Linked DNA regions of Maricaulis maris MCS10. The protein of the gene in region 2 interacts with the protein of the main gene of each other region in a pairwise test. Links are inferred from orthologs where the notes say so. Each region holds a gene or a part of one and is shown on either strand. Other genes may lie near its edges.

Evidence for each region.
Region 1: the proteins of dnaQ (region 2) and dnaE interact in binary tests that used the Escherichia coli proteins (3 or more experiments, as listed by UniProt). The link is inferred for Maricaulis maris MCS10 from one-to-one orthologs.
Region 3: the proteins of dnaQ (region 2) and MMAR10_RS02235 interact in binary tests that used the Escherichia coli proteins (3 or more experiments, as listed by UniProt). The link is inferred for Maricaulis maris MCS10 from one-to-one orthologs.

What each region holds. Positions count from the first base shown.
Region 1 is NC_008347.1:1,508,099-1,513,128, forward strand. Bases 374-4,363 are described here. They hold dnaE (DNA polymerase III subunit alpha), read left to right. Parts: upstream 374-719; coding sequence 720-4,163; downstream 4,164-4,363. Other genes in these bases: MMAR10_RS07155 (ABC transporter ATP-binding protein), read left to right, coding at 374-389; MMAR10_RS07165 (YybH family protein), read left to right, coding at 4,258-4,363. Outside these bases: more of MMAR10_RS07155, read left to right, coding at 1-373; more of MMAR10_RS07165, read left to right, coding at 4,364-4,710; rpsB (30S ribosomal protein S2), read left to right, coding at 4,984-5,030. UniProt on the Escherichia coli protein: DNA polymerase III is a complex, multichain enzyme responsible for most of the replicative synthesis in bacteria. This DNA polymerase also exhibits 3' to 5' exonuclease activity. The alpha chain is the DNA polymerase catalytic subunit.
Region 2 is NC_008347.1:3,258,470-3,262,488, forward strand. What follows is about bases 337-3,315. They hold dnaQ (DNA polymerase III subunit epsilon), read left to right. Parts: upstream 337-1,469; coding sequence 1,470-2,162; downstream 2,163-3,315. Other genes in these bases: MMAR10_RS15325 (shikimate dehydrogenase family protein), read left to right, coding at 337-830; coaE (dephospho-CoA kinase), read left to right, coding at 830-1,432; secB (protein-export chaperone SecB), read right to left, coding at 2,169-2,687; MMAR10_RS15345 (Tim44/TimA family putative adaptor protein), read left to right, coding at 2,871-3,315. Also shown: more of MMAR10_RS15325, read left to right, coding at 1-336; more of MMAR10_RS15345, read left to right, coding at 3,316-3,521; MMAR10_RS15350 (murein transglycosylase A), read left to right, coding at 3,655-4,019. UniProt on the Escherichia coli protein: DNA polymerase III is a complex, multichain enzyme responsible for most of the replicative synthesis in bacteria. The epsilon subunit contain the editing function and is a proofreading 3'-5' exonuclease.
Region 3 is NC_008347.1:511,728-515,665, forward strand. The notes cover bases 374-3,271. They hold MMAR10_RS02235 (DNA polymerase III subunit gamma/tau), read left to right. Parts: upstream 374-861; coding sequence 862-2,682; downstream 2,683-3,271. Other genes in these bases: MMAR10_RS02230 (hypothetical protein), read left to right, coding at 374-592; MMAR10_RS02240 (YbaB/EbfC family nucleoid-associated protein), read left to right, coding at 2,679-3,002; recR (recombination mediator RecR), read left to right, coding at 3,019-3,271. Also shown: nudC (NAD(+) diphosphatase), read right to left, coding at 1-205; more of MMAR10_RS02230, read left to right, coding at 359-373; more of recR, read left to right, coding at 3,272-3,624; MMAR10_RS02250 (queuosine precursor transporter), read left to right, coding at 3,687-3,938. UniProt on the Escherichia coli protein: Part of the beta sliding clamp loading complex, which hydrolyzes ATP to load the beta clamp onto primed DNA to form the DNA replication pre-initiation complex.

The DNA.
Region 1 (5,030 bases), 1.8 Mb from region 2 along the record:
AATTCGACGCGTTGGAAAACATCGTCCTGCCGCAGCTGATCGCCGGCGTTCCGTCCGCCAGGGCCCGTCAGCGCGCCGAAGAATTGCTGACCCGGCTGGGTCTGGCCGAGCGCCTGCTCCATCAGCCCTCTCAATTGTCCGGCGGGGAACAGCAGCGCGTCGCAATTGCCCGGGCGCTGGCCAATGCGCCGCATGTGCTGCTGGCCGACGAACCGACCGGAAATCTCGATCCGGATACCTCCGACACGGTGTTCGCCGCTTTCCGCGATACCGTCCGGGCCGAGGGCGCTGCGGCGCTCGTGGCGACCCATAACCACGAATTGGCCGGGCGGATGGACCGCATCCTGACCTTCGCGGACGGGCATCTGACGCCCTATGTCCCTGCCTGAGCAAGGCACTTTCACCGAATGGAACAAAATTGGAACAAATCTCTTGACGTCTTGATTGTCGCCAAATAGAACAAAGCACGAACATTGTTGTTGGGGAGATAGCCATGCGCCGCGTTGTTCAAGATGTTTCTGCCGCCACTGCTGTTCTGGGTTTCGCCTGGATGATCGCGATGTGGGGATCGGTTCTCGGCGCTGCCTGAACCGTCTATGCTGGCCCGGCTGACTCGGAGCGCGCTGGCAGGTGCTGATCCGGTGAGCGGTCGGGCCGGATGGCGGCCTGATGCGGTGTCCATGATCTAGGCAGGATCGGGGCCGGTTCGGGAGAGTGGGATGGCCGCGCAGCTACCTTTTGTGCATTTGCGGGTTCGGTCGCCTTATTCGGTGCTCGAGGGCGCGATCCGCATGCCCAAAATGGTCGAGGCCTGCCAGACCCATGGCATGCCGGCGATCGCGCTGACGGACACAAACAATCTTTTCGGGGCGCTTGAGTTCTCCGAGGTCCTGTCCGGGGCTGGGGTCCAACCGATTGTCGGGTGTACGCTGAAAGTCCGTCTGGGTGACCCGCATCCGGGCGAGCGCGCCGAGCCGGACGGGACACTGGTCCTGCTGGCCCAGGACGAGGTCGGCTATGGCAATCTGATGGCGCTTTCCAGCGCCGCCTATCTGGATGTCGACGGGTCGGAAGAGCCGCACATCCCGTTCAGCCTGGTGCTCGATCATGCGGCGGGGCTGATTGCCCTGACCGGCGGGCCGGATGGTCTTCTCAACCGTCTGATCACGGGCGGTCGGCAGCCCGAGGCCGCGACCTATCTCGACCAGCTCGCATCGGCCTTTGGCGACCGGCTCTATGTCGAGCTGCAGCGTCACGGTCTGGAAGCCGAGCTCGAAGCGGAGGACTGGCTGGTCGGCCAAGCCTATGCCCGCGATCTGCCCCTGGTTGCGACCAATGAGGCCTATTTCCCGGACCAGTCGATGCACAAGGCCCATGACGCCTTGCTGTGTATCTCGGAGAGTTCCTTTGTCTCGGTCGCCGACCGGCGCCGGGTGACGGCGGACCACTACCTGACCACGCCGGAAGAAATGAATGCGCGCTTTGCCGACTTGCCGGAAGCGCTGACCAACACGATCGAAATTGCCCGCCGCTGCGCCTTTCGGGTCCGCACCCACGCGCCGATCCTGCCCAGCTTCCCGACCGAGGGCGGCCGGACCGAGGTCGAAGAGCTGATCGCGCGCGCCCATGAAGGCCTGACAGACCGGCTGGCCAGCATCAATGCGGCGGCGCCCGAGGCGGACTACCGCGCCCGTCTCGATTTCGAACTCGACATCATCAAGCAGATGGGGTTCCCGGGCTATTTCCTGATCGTCTCGGACTTCATCCAGTGGGCCAAGAATAACGACATACCGGTCGGGCCGGGCCGGGGTTCGGGCGCCGGCTCGCTGGTCGCCTATGCGCTGACCATCACCGATCTCGACCCTCTGCGCTTTGGTCTTCTGTTCGAACGCTTCCTCAATCCCGAGCGGGTCTCCATGCCCGATTTCGACGTCGACTTCTGCCAGGAACGACGCGGCGAGGTGATCCGTTATGTGCAGGAACAATACGGGCATGACCGGGTCGCCCAGATCATCACTTTCGGCACCCTGCAGGCCCGCGCCGTGGTGCGCGATACCGGCCGGGTCCTGCAGCTGCCGCTGGGCCTGGTCGACCGGCTCGCCAAAATGGTGCCGGCCAACCCGGCCAATCCGGTCACCCTGGCCCAGGCCCTCGATATCGAACCCAGGCTGCGCGAAATGCGGCGCGATGACGAGTCCGTCGACACGCTGCTGACCGTCGCCCTGAAGCTGGAAGGCCTGTTCCGCAACGCCTCGACCCACGCCGCCGGTGTGGTGATCGGTGACCGCAAACTGTCCGAGCTCGTTCCGCTCTATCGCGATCCGCGCTCCGACATTCCCGCCACCCAGTTCAACATGAAATGGGTCGAACCGGCGGGTCTCGTGAAATTCGACTTCCTCGGCCTGAAAACACTGACCGTGATTGCCCGTGCGCTGGGCTATATCGCCTCGACCGGCAAGGACGTGCCCGATATCGAAGGGCTCGATTTCGACGACCAGGCGACCTTCGACCTTTTGCAGTCCGGCCATGCGATCGGTGTGTTCCAGCTGGAATCATCCGGCATGCGCGACACACTCAAGAAGATGAAGCCGGATGCGATCGAGGATCTGATCGCCCTGATCTCGCTCTATCGACCGGGCCCGATGAAGAATATCGACGTCTATGTCGACCGGAAATTCGGTCGCGCCGAGGTCGATTGCCTGCATGCCGATCTCGAGGGCGTGCTGTCGGAAACCTATGGCGTCATCATCTACCAGGAACAGGTGATGCAGATCGCCCAGATCCTGTCCGGCTATTCGCTCGGCGAGGCCGACCTGTTGCGCCGGGCCATGGGCAAGAAGAAGAAGGAGGAGATGGACAAGCAGAAGGTCCGTTTCCTCGAAGGCGCCGAGGCCAAGGGCGTCAGCCGCGAGAAAGCCTCCTACATCTTTGAACTGGTGGCCGAGTTCGCCGGCTATGGCTTCAACAAGTCACACGCTGCCGCCTATGCCGCCATCGCCTACCGGACCGGTTATCTGAAGGCCAACTACCCGGTCGAATTCATGGCGGCGCTGATGTCGCTGGATGCCGCCAATACCGACAAGCTGTCCGCCTTCTTCCAGGAAGTGCGGCGCATGAAGCTGGACGTGCGGCCGCCGGACGTGAATGCCTCCCAGGCCGATTTCTCGGTCGAGGAGGGGACGATTCGCTTTGCCCTCGGCGCGATCCGCAATGTCGGCTTTGTGGCCATGGAACACATCGTCGAGGAACGCACCGCCAACGGGCCATTCCGCGATCTTTACGATTTCGCCGAACGCGTCGATCCGCGCCAGGTCAACAAGCGCACCTTTGAAAACCTCGCCAAGGCCGGCGCCTTTGACAGTCTCGATCCGGACCGGGCCCGTGTCATGGCCTCGGCGGAAACCCTGATCTCGATGGCCCAGCATGCCGCCGAGCAGCGCGAGAGCGCCCAGGCCAGCCTGTTTGGCGGTGGTGGCGAGGAGGCCCAGCTCGAGCGGCCGCGCCTGCCCGAGCCCGATCCCTGGACCGCGACCCAGCGTCTCGATGCCGAATTGTCGGCGATCGGCTTTTACCTGTCCGGCCATCCGCTCGACGATCTGACCGAACACCTGGCCGGTCGCGGCGTGGTCTTCTTCGCCGAGGCGCCGGCCCGCGTCGCCGACGGCGCGACGGCGCTGCGCCTGGCCGGCATGGTGCGGCGGCGCCAGGAGCGGGTCTCCAACAAGAATGGCGAGCGTTTCGCCTGGACCACCCTGTCCGACCCGACCGGAGAGTTCGAGGTCTTCGTCAATTCCGATCTGCTGGTGAGTTCGCGCGATATTCTCGACAGCGGCCAGGCCGTGATGGTCAATTGCCGGGTCGATGAGCGCGACGAGCAGATTTCCTTCTTCGCCGACAAGATCGAGCCGCTGGACACCAAGATCTCGGCCGAGCGGCTGCGGATCCGCCTCGACCTGCCGGATGCGCTGACAGGCGTGCATGCCCGGCTCGAGCGGGCCAACAAGCGTGCCGATGCCAGTCATGACGCGGTGATCGACCTGTTGCTGCCGCTGCGCGATGGCGGCGAAATCGAGATGCGTCTGCCCGGCCGCCACAGCGCCGACGCGGCGTTGCAGGCGGCGTTGAAAGGGGTCAAGGGCGTCGCGTCCGTGGAGACGGCCTGACCGGGGCGATGTCGCTCTGGTCGCGGCCGGCATGTTTTCGGTTGCGCGGGGCCGTAATGCAGCGGATGCTCGCATTTTGCGGAGTGAATGATCCATGAACCGTTTTTGGCTAGCTGCCGCCTTGGCGGTCGGGCTTGCGAGCGCAGCGCAGGCTCAGGAGACACCTGATGCGCTGCTTGACGCCTTCATCACGGCGATCAGTTCGGAGGACGCGTCGGCATTGGCCCAGCTCTATACCGAAGATGCCGACAGCTACGCCCCGGGCACCCATCATGTCCGTGGCCGCGAGGCGATCGCAGCCGACTGGCAGGGGTTTTTCGATGCCTTCGATGATATCGCCCTGGTGATCGAGCCGCACGGTTCGGTGCACGTCGATGATACCCATGCCGCCTGGGGCGTGTGGACGATGACCCAGACCCCGGCAGACGGTGGCGAGCCATTCGTGCTGACGGGGCGGTTCATGGATGTCCAGGCCCGCATCGAGGGGCGCTGGTATTATGTGGCCGATCATGCCTCGGTTTCGCCAGAAATGGCTACGGTCGAATAGCCCCGCGGAGCGGGGCGCGGCGGGCATGGTACTGCGTTCGGGCGCGCCCACGAGGGCGCGTTTGACACAAGGCGGCGTGTTTCTGATCAATCCGCTGTGTTGGCACTGCTGCGGTCCTGCCTGACCGCGCTTGCCAACCTGCCCATGCGCGCCTATAAGCCGCGCCATCACGCACACGGGGCTACGTCCGGTCATTGTGACCAGACGCTCCGGTGTCAGCTGCCCAGGCAGGTGACTCCGCCCCGTGGAGGCCAACCGGAAAAGGAAAACACGATGGCTCTCCCCGATTTCAGCATGCGTCAGCTGCTCGAAGCTGGTTG
Region 2 (4,019 bases):
GAGCTGCTTTTGTTGCCGGCGTGACTGGCGACCCCATCGCTCACTCCCTGTCCCCGGTTGTGATGCGGCACTGGATCGATGCTGCGGGCATTGATGCCCTGTACGCGCCCTTCCCGATCAGCGCTGGCAATTTCGATCGCGTGGTGCGCGGTCTGGCAGGAGCAGGCTGTCGCGGACTCAATGTTACACTGCCGCACAAGGAAGCTGCCCTTGAGCTTGCCCGCACCGCGTCCGGGCCGGCCCGTGCCGTCGGCGCCGCGAACCTCCTGACATTCACGCCTGCGGGAATCCATGCTGACAATACTGACATAGCCGGTTTCCTGTATGCACTGGCGCCTGCCAATGTTGAATTCAGAAAGGCAAGGGCATTGATATTCGGAGCAGGTGGCGCAGCCCGGGCGATGCTTTATGCGCTCCTGACAGTCGGGGTGACAGATGTGGCGATCTGCAACCGCAATATCACCCGCGCCCAGGGGCTGTCCCGCGACATAGCGCCGGATGCCGGCATCATTCCCTGGGAGGCGCGCGACGATGCCTTGCAGGGTCGTGATTTGATCATCAATGCGACCTCTCTGGGTTTGGCAGGCCGCGATGAATTGGCGCTCGACTGGCAACGGGTTCGACCCGGTAGTGTTGCGTTTGATGGTATCTATATCCCTGTCAATACACGGTTTATCGTTGAATCCAGGGCGCGCGGTGTGACCGCGATTGACGGTCTGGACATGCTGATCGGGCAGGCACGGCCCAGCTTTGAAGCCTTCTTTGGCCGCCCGGCGCCCGATTTGCCGGATATGCGCAGCCGTCTGCTCGAGCATCTGGGAGCGCGTTGATGCTGCGGGTCGGACTGACAGGGTCGATCGGCATGGGCAAGTCGGCTACGGCGAAGTTATTGCGGGAGGCCGGTGTCCCGGTTTTCGATTCCGATGCGACGGTCCACAAACTCTACGCGCCCGGCGGGGCTGCGGTCGAGCCGGTTGGCAAAGCCTTTCCTGGTGTCGTGGTGGATGGCGCGATTGATCGAAGGCGACTGTCCGAGGCGTTGAGCGCCAACCCTGACGGTTTTGCGAGGCTGGAAGAAATCGTCCACCCCCTGGTCAGTGCGGCGCGTGAGACTTTTGTCGCCACACAGGCCGAGGCCGGTCATGACATTGTGGTGTTCGACGTGCCGCTCTTGTTCGAGACCGGCGGGGACAGGCATGTTGATACGATCATTGTTGTGCATGCGCCGGATGATGTCCGTCGCGCCCGGGTGTTGCAGCGCCCCGGCATGACGGCGGCCAAGCTGGACGCCATAATCGCTCGTCAGATGGATGATTCGAGCAAGCTGGCCCGCGCCGACCATGTCATCGAGACATCGGGCGGTCTGGCGGATGCGGGCCGACAGGTCGATGCCATCATCAAGAAGTTGAGGGCGCGTGCCGGGCATTCCTGAGCCCGTGCCCGACCATCAGCGCCAACAGGACAAGATCATGCGGGAAATCGTCTTTGATACCGAAACCACCGGTCTTGATCCCAATACGGGTGACCGGGTCACAGAGCTGGGTTGTGTCGAGATCATTGACTTCATCCCCACTGGCAAGACGTTCCATGCCTATGTGAACCCGCAGCGGTCCGTGCCCAAGGAAGTGGTCGAGATTACCGGCCTGACCACCGAATTCCTGGCTGACAAGCCTCTGTTCGACGAGGTCGGCCCGCAATTTGTGGAATTTGTCGGGGATGCGACCATGGTCGCCCACAATGCGCCCTTTGACCGCGGCTTCATCAATATGGAGCTGGCCCGGCTGGGTCTGGATATCTATCCGGATGACCGGTTCAAGGACACGGCCCGGATCGCCAGGGCCAAATTCCCCGGTTCCTATGTCTCGCTCGACGCGCTCTGCAAGCGGTTCGACATCTCCCTGGACACACGGGACAAGCACGGCGCCCTGATCGACTCCCTTCTTCTGGCGGAGGTCTATCTGGAATTGATGGGTGGCCGGACGCGGGCGCTGGATCTCAGCGGTCAGGGCAGTGGCGGCGGTGGCAAGGTTGTTTTTCCGGCGCGATCGCCGCGAGCCGAGCCACTGACGGGACGCCAGACAGATTCAGAGCGCGCCGCCCATGCCGCCTTTGTCGACGAGATGGGCGAGAACGCGCTCTGGAAAAAACTGACGATTCAGTAGGTTCGTCTAGTTGGCTGCAGCCGGATCGCCATTGCCATTGCTTTCCGAACCCGGAGCGGCAGCGGCGCGCTTGGCGAGTTGGGCGCGGTACAGGCCGGCAAAATCGACCGGATCCAGCATCAGCGGCGGGAAATTGCCATCGCGTGTGGCGTCGGCAAGAACGCGGCGGGCGAACGGGAAGATCAAGCGCGGACATTCGATCAGCAGGAAGGGTTCGCGATCGGTTTCACCCACATTGGCAAGCTGGAACAGGCCGGCGTAGGAAAGCTCGGCGATGAAGACCACGGATTCGTCACGGGATGCCTTGGCATTGACCGTCAGGACGACTTCAAACGTGTCTTCGCCGGCCGTGCGTGCCTGAACGTCGATGGCCAGGTCAATTGCCGGGGCCTGCTGGCCGGGGCGGAGTGTTTCCGGGGCGCCCGGGTTTTCGAAGGAGAGGTCCTTCACATATTGCGCAAGTACGCGCAGCTGCGGCGCCTGGGCTGCAGCATTGTCGGCGGGCGTGTTGGGTGCGTCGGTCATGGAACTCCCCGGATGGGTCTGTAAACGGCAGGCCTGGAACGGCCGGATCAATGAGAGCGCGCCCGTTAGCATGGCGACCGGCCAGCGGCAAGCAGGCATGACCACAGTGCAAAGGCTGACGCGCGACCAAATTGAGCCTATATCTGGTTCGGTGACATGTCCGCGCGCGGTTTAGTCACGCGCGTGAAGCTCAGCAAAGGTGCAACCGTCCATATGGATATCTGGACTCTCATCGGTGGTGTTGCCGCGATTTTCTTCGCCTACCGCCTCTATACGGTGTTGGGACGTCGGGAAGGCCATATGGAAGCGCCTGCCCCGCGTACCAAGCCCGAGGCCGCGTCCGATTCCGACAAGGCGCCCAGTCTCCGGCCCGCTTTTGAGGGCCCGGCTGCGGCCGGCCTGGAAGCGATTGCGGCCGTCGATACGCGCTTTGATCCGACCGCTGTCAAGGAAGGCGCCCAGAACGCCTATGTCATGATCGTCGAGGCGTTTGCGGCCGGAGATCGCAAGGTACTCGAACCGCTCCTGGCCCCCAATGTCCTGGATCGCTATACGACTGCCATCGATCAGCGTGCCGATCGGGGCGAAACCGTTCGCACCGAGGTCGAACGTTTGAAGGATGTCGATATCATCGAGGCCGGACACGCTGACAACACAGCCCGCATCAAGGTGCGGTTCGTTGCGGAAATCGCGACCGAGACCCGTGACAGTGATGACGCGGTGGTTGCGGGGGATATCGGCCGCCTGTCGACCGTCACCGAGGACTGGGTTTTTGAACGCCGGACCAACAAGGGTGATCCCAACTGGGTGTTGACCCGTGTTACCGCGGTTTGAGCACAGTCTCCTGATCGGTTCCGTGTTGCTGGCATCCTGTCAGCCGCGCCCGCCCGAACCCGTACCGCAACCGGAACCGCCGACTGTTGAGCGGCCGGAGACCCTCGATTTTCAACCCGTGGAATGGGCCGACATGCCCGGTTGGACCGAGCGTGACCTGGCGCCGGCCCTGCAGGCCTTCCAACGCAGCTGTGCACGCCTGAACCGCCGCGCTGACAGTGACCCGCTGAACCCCCAGGCCCGATGGGCAGGCCGGATTGAAGACTGGCGGGGCGCCTGCGCGGCAGCGGCGATGACCGTGGCCGGTCCTGACGCCGCGCGATCAAGCCTTGAAGCCGTTTTCACCCCGGTTCGTCTGTTGGCGCGTGACGCGGAAACATTTGAGACCCGTTCGGACGGATTGCTGACCGGTTATTACGAACCCTATGTGGAAGTCCGCCGCGAGCGGCAGGGCGAATTCACCCAGCCCCTGCGCCGACGACCCGACGACCTCGTCAC
Region 3 (3,938 bases), 2.7 Mb from region 2 along the record:
CGATCTCGTGCCGCCTGAACCAGTACAGACCGCCCTGCTGTTGCAGCACCGGGTCGCCCTCTACCAGCCCCATCCACCAGCCGTCTTCGCCGGCCAGGAGTGTATCCATCGCCGATTCGTCGCGGCGCAGCAGGTCGCCACGATCGAGCGGGGAGCCGGCGAAAACCAGCGGGTCACGTCCGGCAAGCAGGGTGCGATCATTCATTGATGAGGTCCAATCGCTATGGGTTGGCGGCGGGCTGGCCGGGTGCAGGCATAGATAGGTTTGACGGCGCCATCAACAAACCTGCGGCGAGCGGCTATTTGCCTCTTGCATTTGAGAATGGGTCGCAAATAATGCGGGGCAGGAGGTGCCCGAATGGCTTGCGATTCTACACGACCCTTGCGAGGCAGCGGCCCGGCAGCCGCGGCCCATGCCCAACTTGCCGTGCGTGACTGGCTGGAAACGCAGGCCCGCGTGACCGGCTATTGGCGCGATGTCCTGCTCGAGGCCGGCGGAAGCCTGGCCCTGATCGAAGTCCTCGATGACCATGCCCGTTTCCTGCAGATGGCTGCCATTGGCGGCGAGGGCGAGGTCCTGCAGACACAATGAAGCCATGCCTTGCACCGCGACGCCGCACGCGCGATATAGAGCGCGGAAGATCGGCGGTGGACGAGCGCCTCGCCAACCCGGTCAGGTCCGGAAGGAAGCAGCCGTAACGAGTTTTGCTCGGGTCGTTGTCCGGTCTTCCACTTCAAACCCCGCATCGCCCTTCGCGGAACGCGAATCTTGCTCTAGGCTCGAACGCGGCGACCCGAGGGGGCGTCGTGGGGGTTGCCGCGCCCGACCCGCACTCCACACGTATCAGCCGACAGGACGTCATGGACGACACGCCGCTCCCAGCCGAAGACACCGGAGCGACCGAAGCGTTGATGCCCGGGCTCGACCTGCCCGCAACGGGCCCGACGCCCGGCTATCAGGTCCTGGCCCGCAAATACCGCCCCGACACATTCGAGGACCTGATCGGCCAGGACGCCATGGTGCGGACCCTGACCAATGCCTTCGCAGCCGGCCGGATTGCCCACGCATACATGCTCACCGGCGTCCGCGGTGTGGGCAAGACCACGACCGCGCGACTGATTGCCCGCGCCCTGAATTTCCAGACCGATGGGATTGATGCCCCGTCGATGGCGCTGGGCGAAAAGGGCCGCCATTGTGACGCCATCGGCCGTTCGGCGCATGTCGACGTAATGGAGATGGACGCCGCCTCGCGCACCGGGGTCGGCGATATCCGGGAAATCCTCGAGGGTGTGCGTTACGCCCCGGTGTCGGCCCGCTACAAGGTCTACATCATCGATGAGGTGCACATGCTCTCGACCTCCGCCTTCAACGCCCTGTTGAAGACGCTGGAGGAACCGCCCGAGCACGCCAAGTTCATCTTCGCCACGACCGAGATTCGCAAGGTCCCGGTGACCGTGCTGTCGCGCTGCCAGCGTTTCGATCTCAAACGCATCGACCGCGAAGTCCTGACCGATCATCTCGACCGGATTTGCGGTCTGGAAGGCGCGTCGGTTGAGCGCGACGGCCTGTCGCTGATCGCCCGCGCCGCCGAAGGCTCGGTGCGGGACGCCCTGTCCCTGCTCGACCAGGCCATTGTCCAGGGCAGCGATGAAGACGGCCCCGTCAGCGCGCCGCAGATCCGCGACATGCTGGGTCTGGCCGATCACGCCCGTGTGCTCGACCTGCTGGAACAGACTCTGACCGGCAAGACTGCCGATGCGCTGGCCGAACTGTCATCCCTGCATGATGCCGGCGGCGACCCGGTCGTGATTACGCGCGACCTGCTGGACTATGTCCATGCGACCGCCCGCGTGAAGGCTGCCGGGCCGGGCGCGGATCTCGGTGAGGCCGCCGACACGGTGGCGCGGATCGTGACCCTTGCCGAGGGCCAGACCCTGGGTCAGCTGACCCGGATGTGGAAAATACTGCTGACCGGCCTGGATGATGTCCGCAATGCTCCCGACGCGCTGGCGGCGGCGGAAATGACCGTGCTGCGGCTGGCCTCCGCCGCGAGCCTGCCGCCGCCTGAAGATGCGGCCCGACTGTTGGCCGGCATGCCGCGTGCGACCAGTCCGGCATCGGGTGCCGGGGAGGCGCCGGGAAAGCCTGAGCCGGCCCCCGCGTCGGCAACCGGGTCAGCCTCCGCAGCCATGGACCGGGACGCCGCGGCCCATCGGGCCCTGAGCGCGCCGGAAGCCGTCGCACAAGTCGAACAGGATGCGCCGGCCATTTCCGGTCCGCAGACCTGGGAGGCGCTGATGGACCTCCTGCGCGAGAAGCGCGATATCGGCCTTCAGTCTGATGTTGAACGCTATGTACGTCCGGCGGTGTTCAAACCGGGTTCCTTCACTTTCCAGCCGATCGAAGATGCGCCGCGCGACCTGGCTCAGCGCCTGTCGCGGCGGCTGCTGGAGTGGACCGGTGAGCGCTGGATGATCCTGGCGGATGGCTCACTGGAGGGCGGCGAGACCTGGTCCGAGCGTCGGCTGCGCCTGAAAGCCGAACGGCTCGAAGCGGCCCGCCATGACCCGGCGGTGACCGAGGTCATGCGGCTCTTCCCGGGCGCCGAGATCGTGAAGATCCGCGATCCGCAACCGACCGCCGAAACCGATACTGATGCGACAACGGAGAAACGCGCATGAAGGACCTGATGGGCCTGATGAAGCAGGCGCAGGCCATGCAGCAGAAAATGACCGAGGCCCAGGCGCGCCTCGCCGAAACCGAAGTCACGGGCGAGGCCGGAGCCGGGCTCGTGCGCGTGGTCCTGACCGCCAAGGGCGACATGGTGTCGATCCATGTCGACAAGAGCCTCATGGACCCCGACGAACCGGAAATTCTCGAGGACCTGCTCAAGGCGGCCCATGCCGATGCCCGTCGCAAGGGCGAGGAGGCCCAGCAGGACATCATGAAAGACGCGGCCGGCGGTCTGCAATTGCCTCCGGGCATGCAGATGCCGTTCTGACCGGGCTTCCGACACGATGAAAACAGCCTCGGCCGGTCCCGAAATCGAACGCCTGATATCGCTGCTCGCCAAGCTGCCAGGCCTCGGCCCGCGCTCGGCTCGACGGGCGGCGCTGAACCTGCTTGGCAAGAAGGACGCGCTGATGCGTCCGCTTGCCGAAGCCCTGGCCGATGCGGCCGACAAGATCCGGGCCTGCAGCGAGTGTGGTAATATGGATGTCTCCGATCCGTGCACGGTCTGCGCCGCGCCGAACCGGCTCGATGCGGCCATCTGTGTGGTCGAGACCGTCGGCGATTTGTGGGCGCTGGAACGAGCCGGTGCCTTCAAGGGGCGCTATCATGTTCTTGGCGGCGTCCTGTCGGCACTGGACGGTGTGCGGCCTGAAGATCTCAACATCACCAAGCTGGTCGAACGGTCCGCCCGTGAAGAGGTGAGCGAGATCGTGCTGGCGCTCAATGCCACGGTCGATGGACAGACAACTGCGCACTATCTCGCCGACCGCATGGCCGGGTGCAATGTCTCGATTACCTCGCTGGCGCGGGGCGTCCCGGTCGGTGGTGAACTGGACTATCTTGATGACGGAACGCTGGCGGCGGCCTTTCGCAGCCGGTCCACCGTCTGATTTACCCTGTCCATCGGCGAAAATCGGACTATCTTTGCCAGTCGGCTACCGGGGAGACTGTCATGCAGGAACCGACTTCGACGACGGCGACCGATATGGGCATGCCGACTGACCGCGTGACCCGTCGCGCCTTCGTCCTGTTCTTCTGTACCGGCCTGTTCATGGTTTCGCTGGTCCTTGCCGCAATAACCGCGGTCAAGATCCAGGCTTTCAATTTCGGGCCACTCACGGTGCTGGTCCCGGCCGGGACCATCGCCTTCGGGCTGACCTATCTGGCGACCGATGTGATCTCCGAAGTCTGGGGTCGTGGTTAT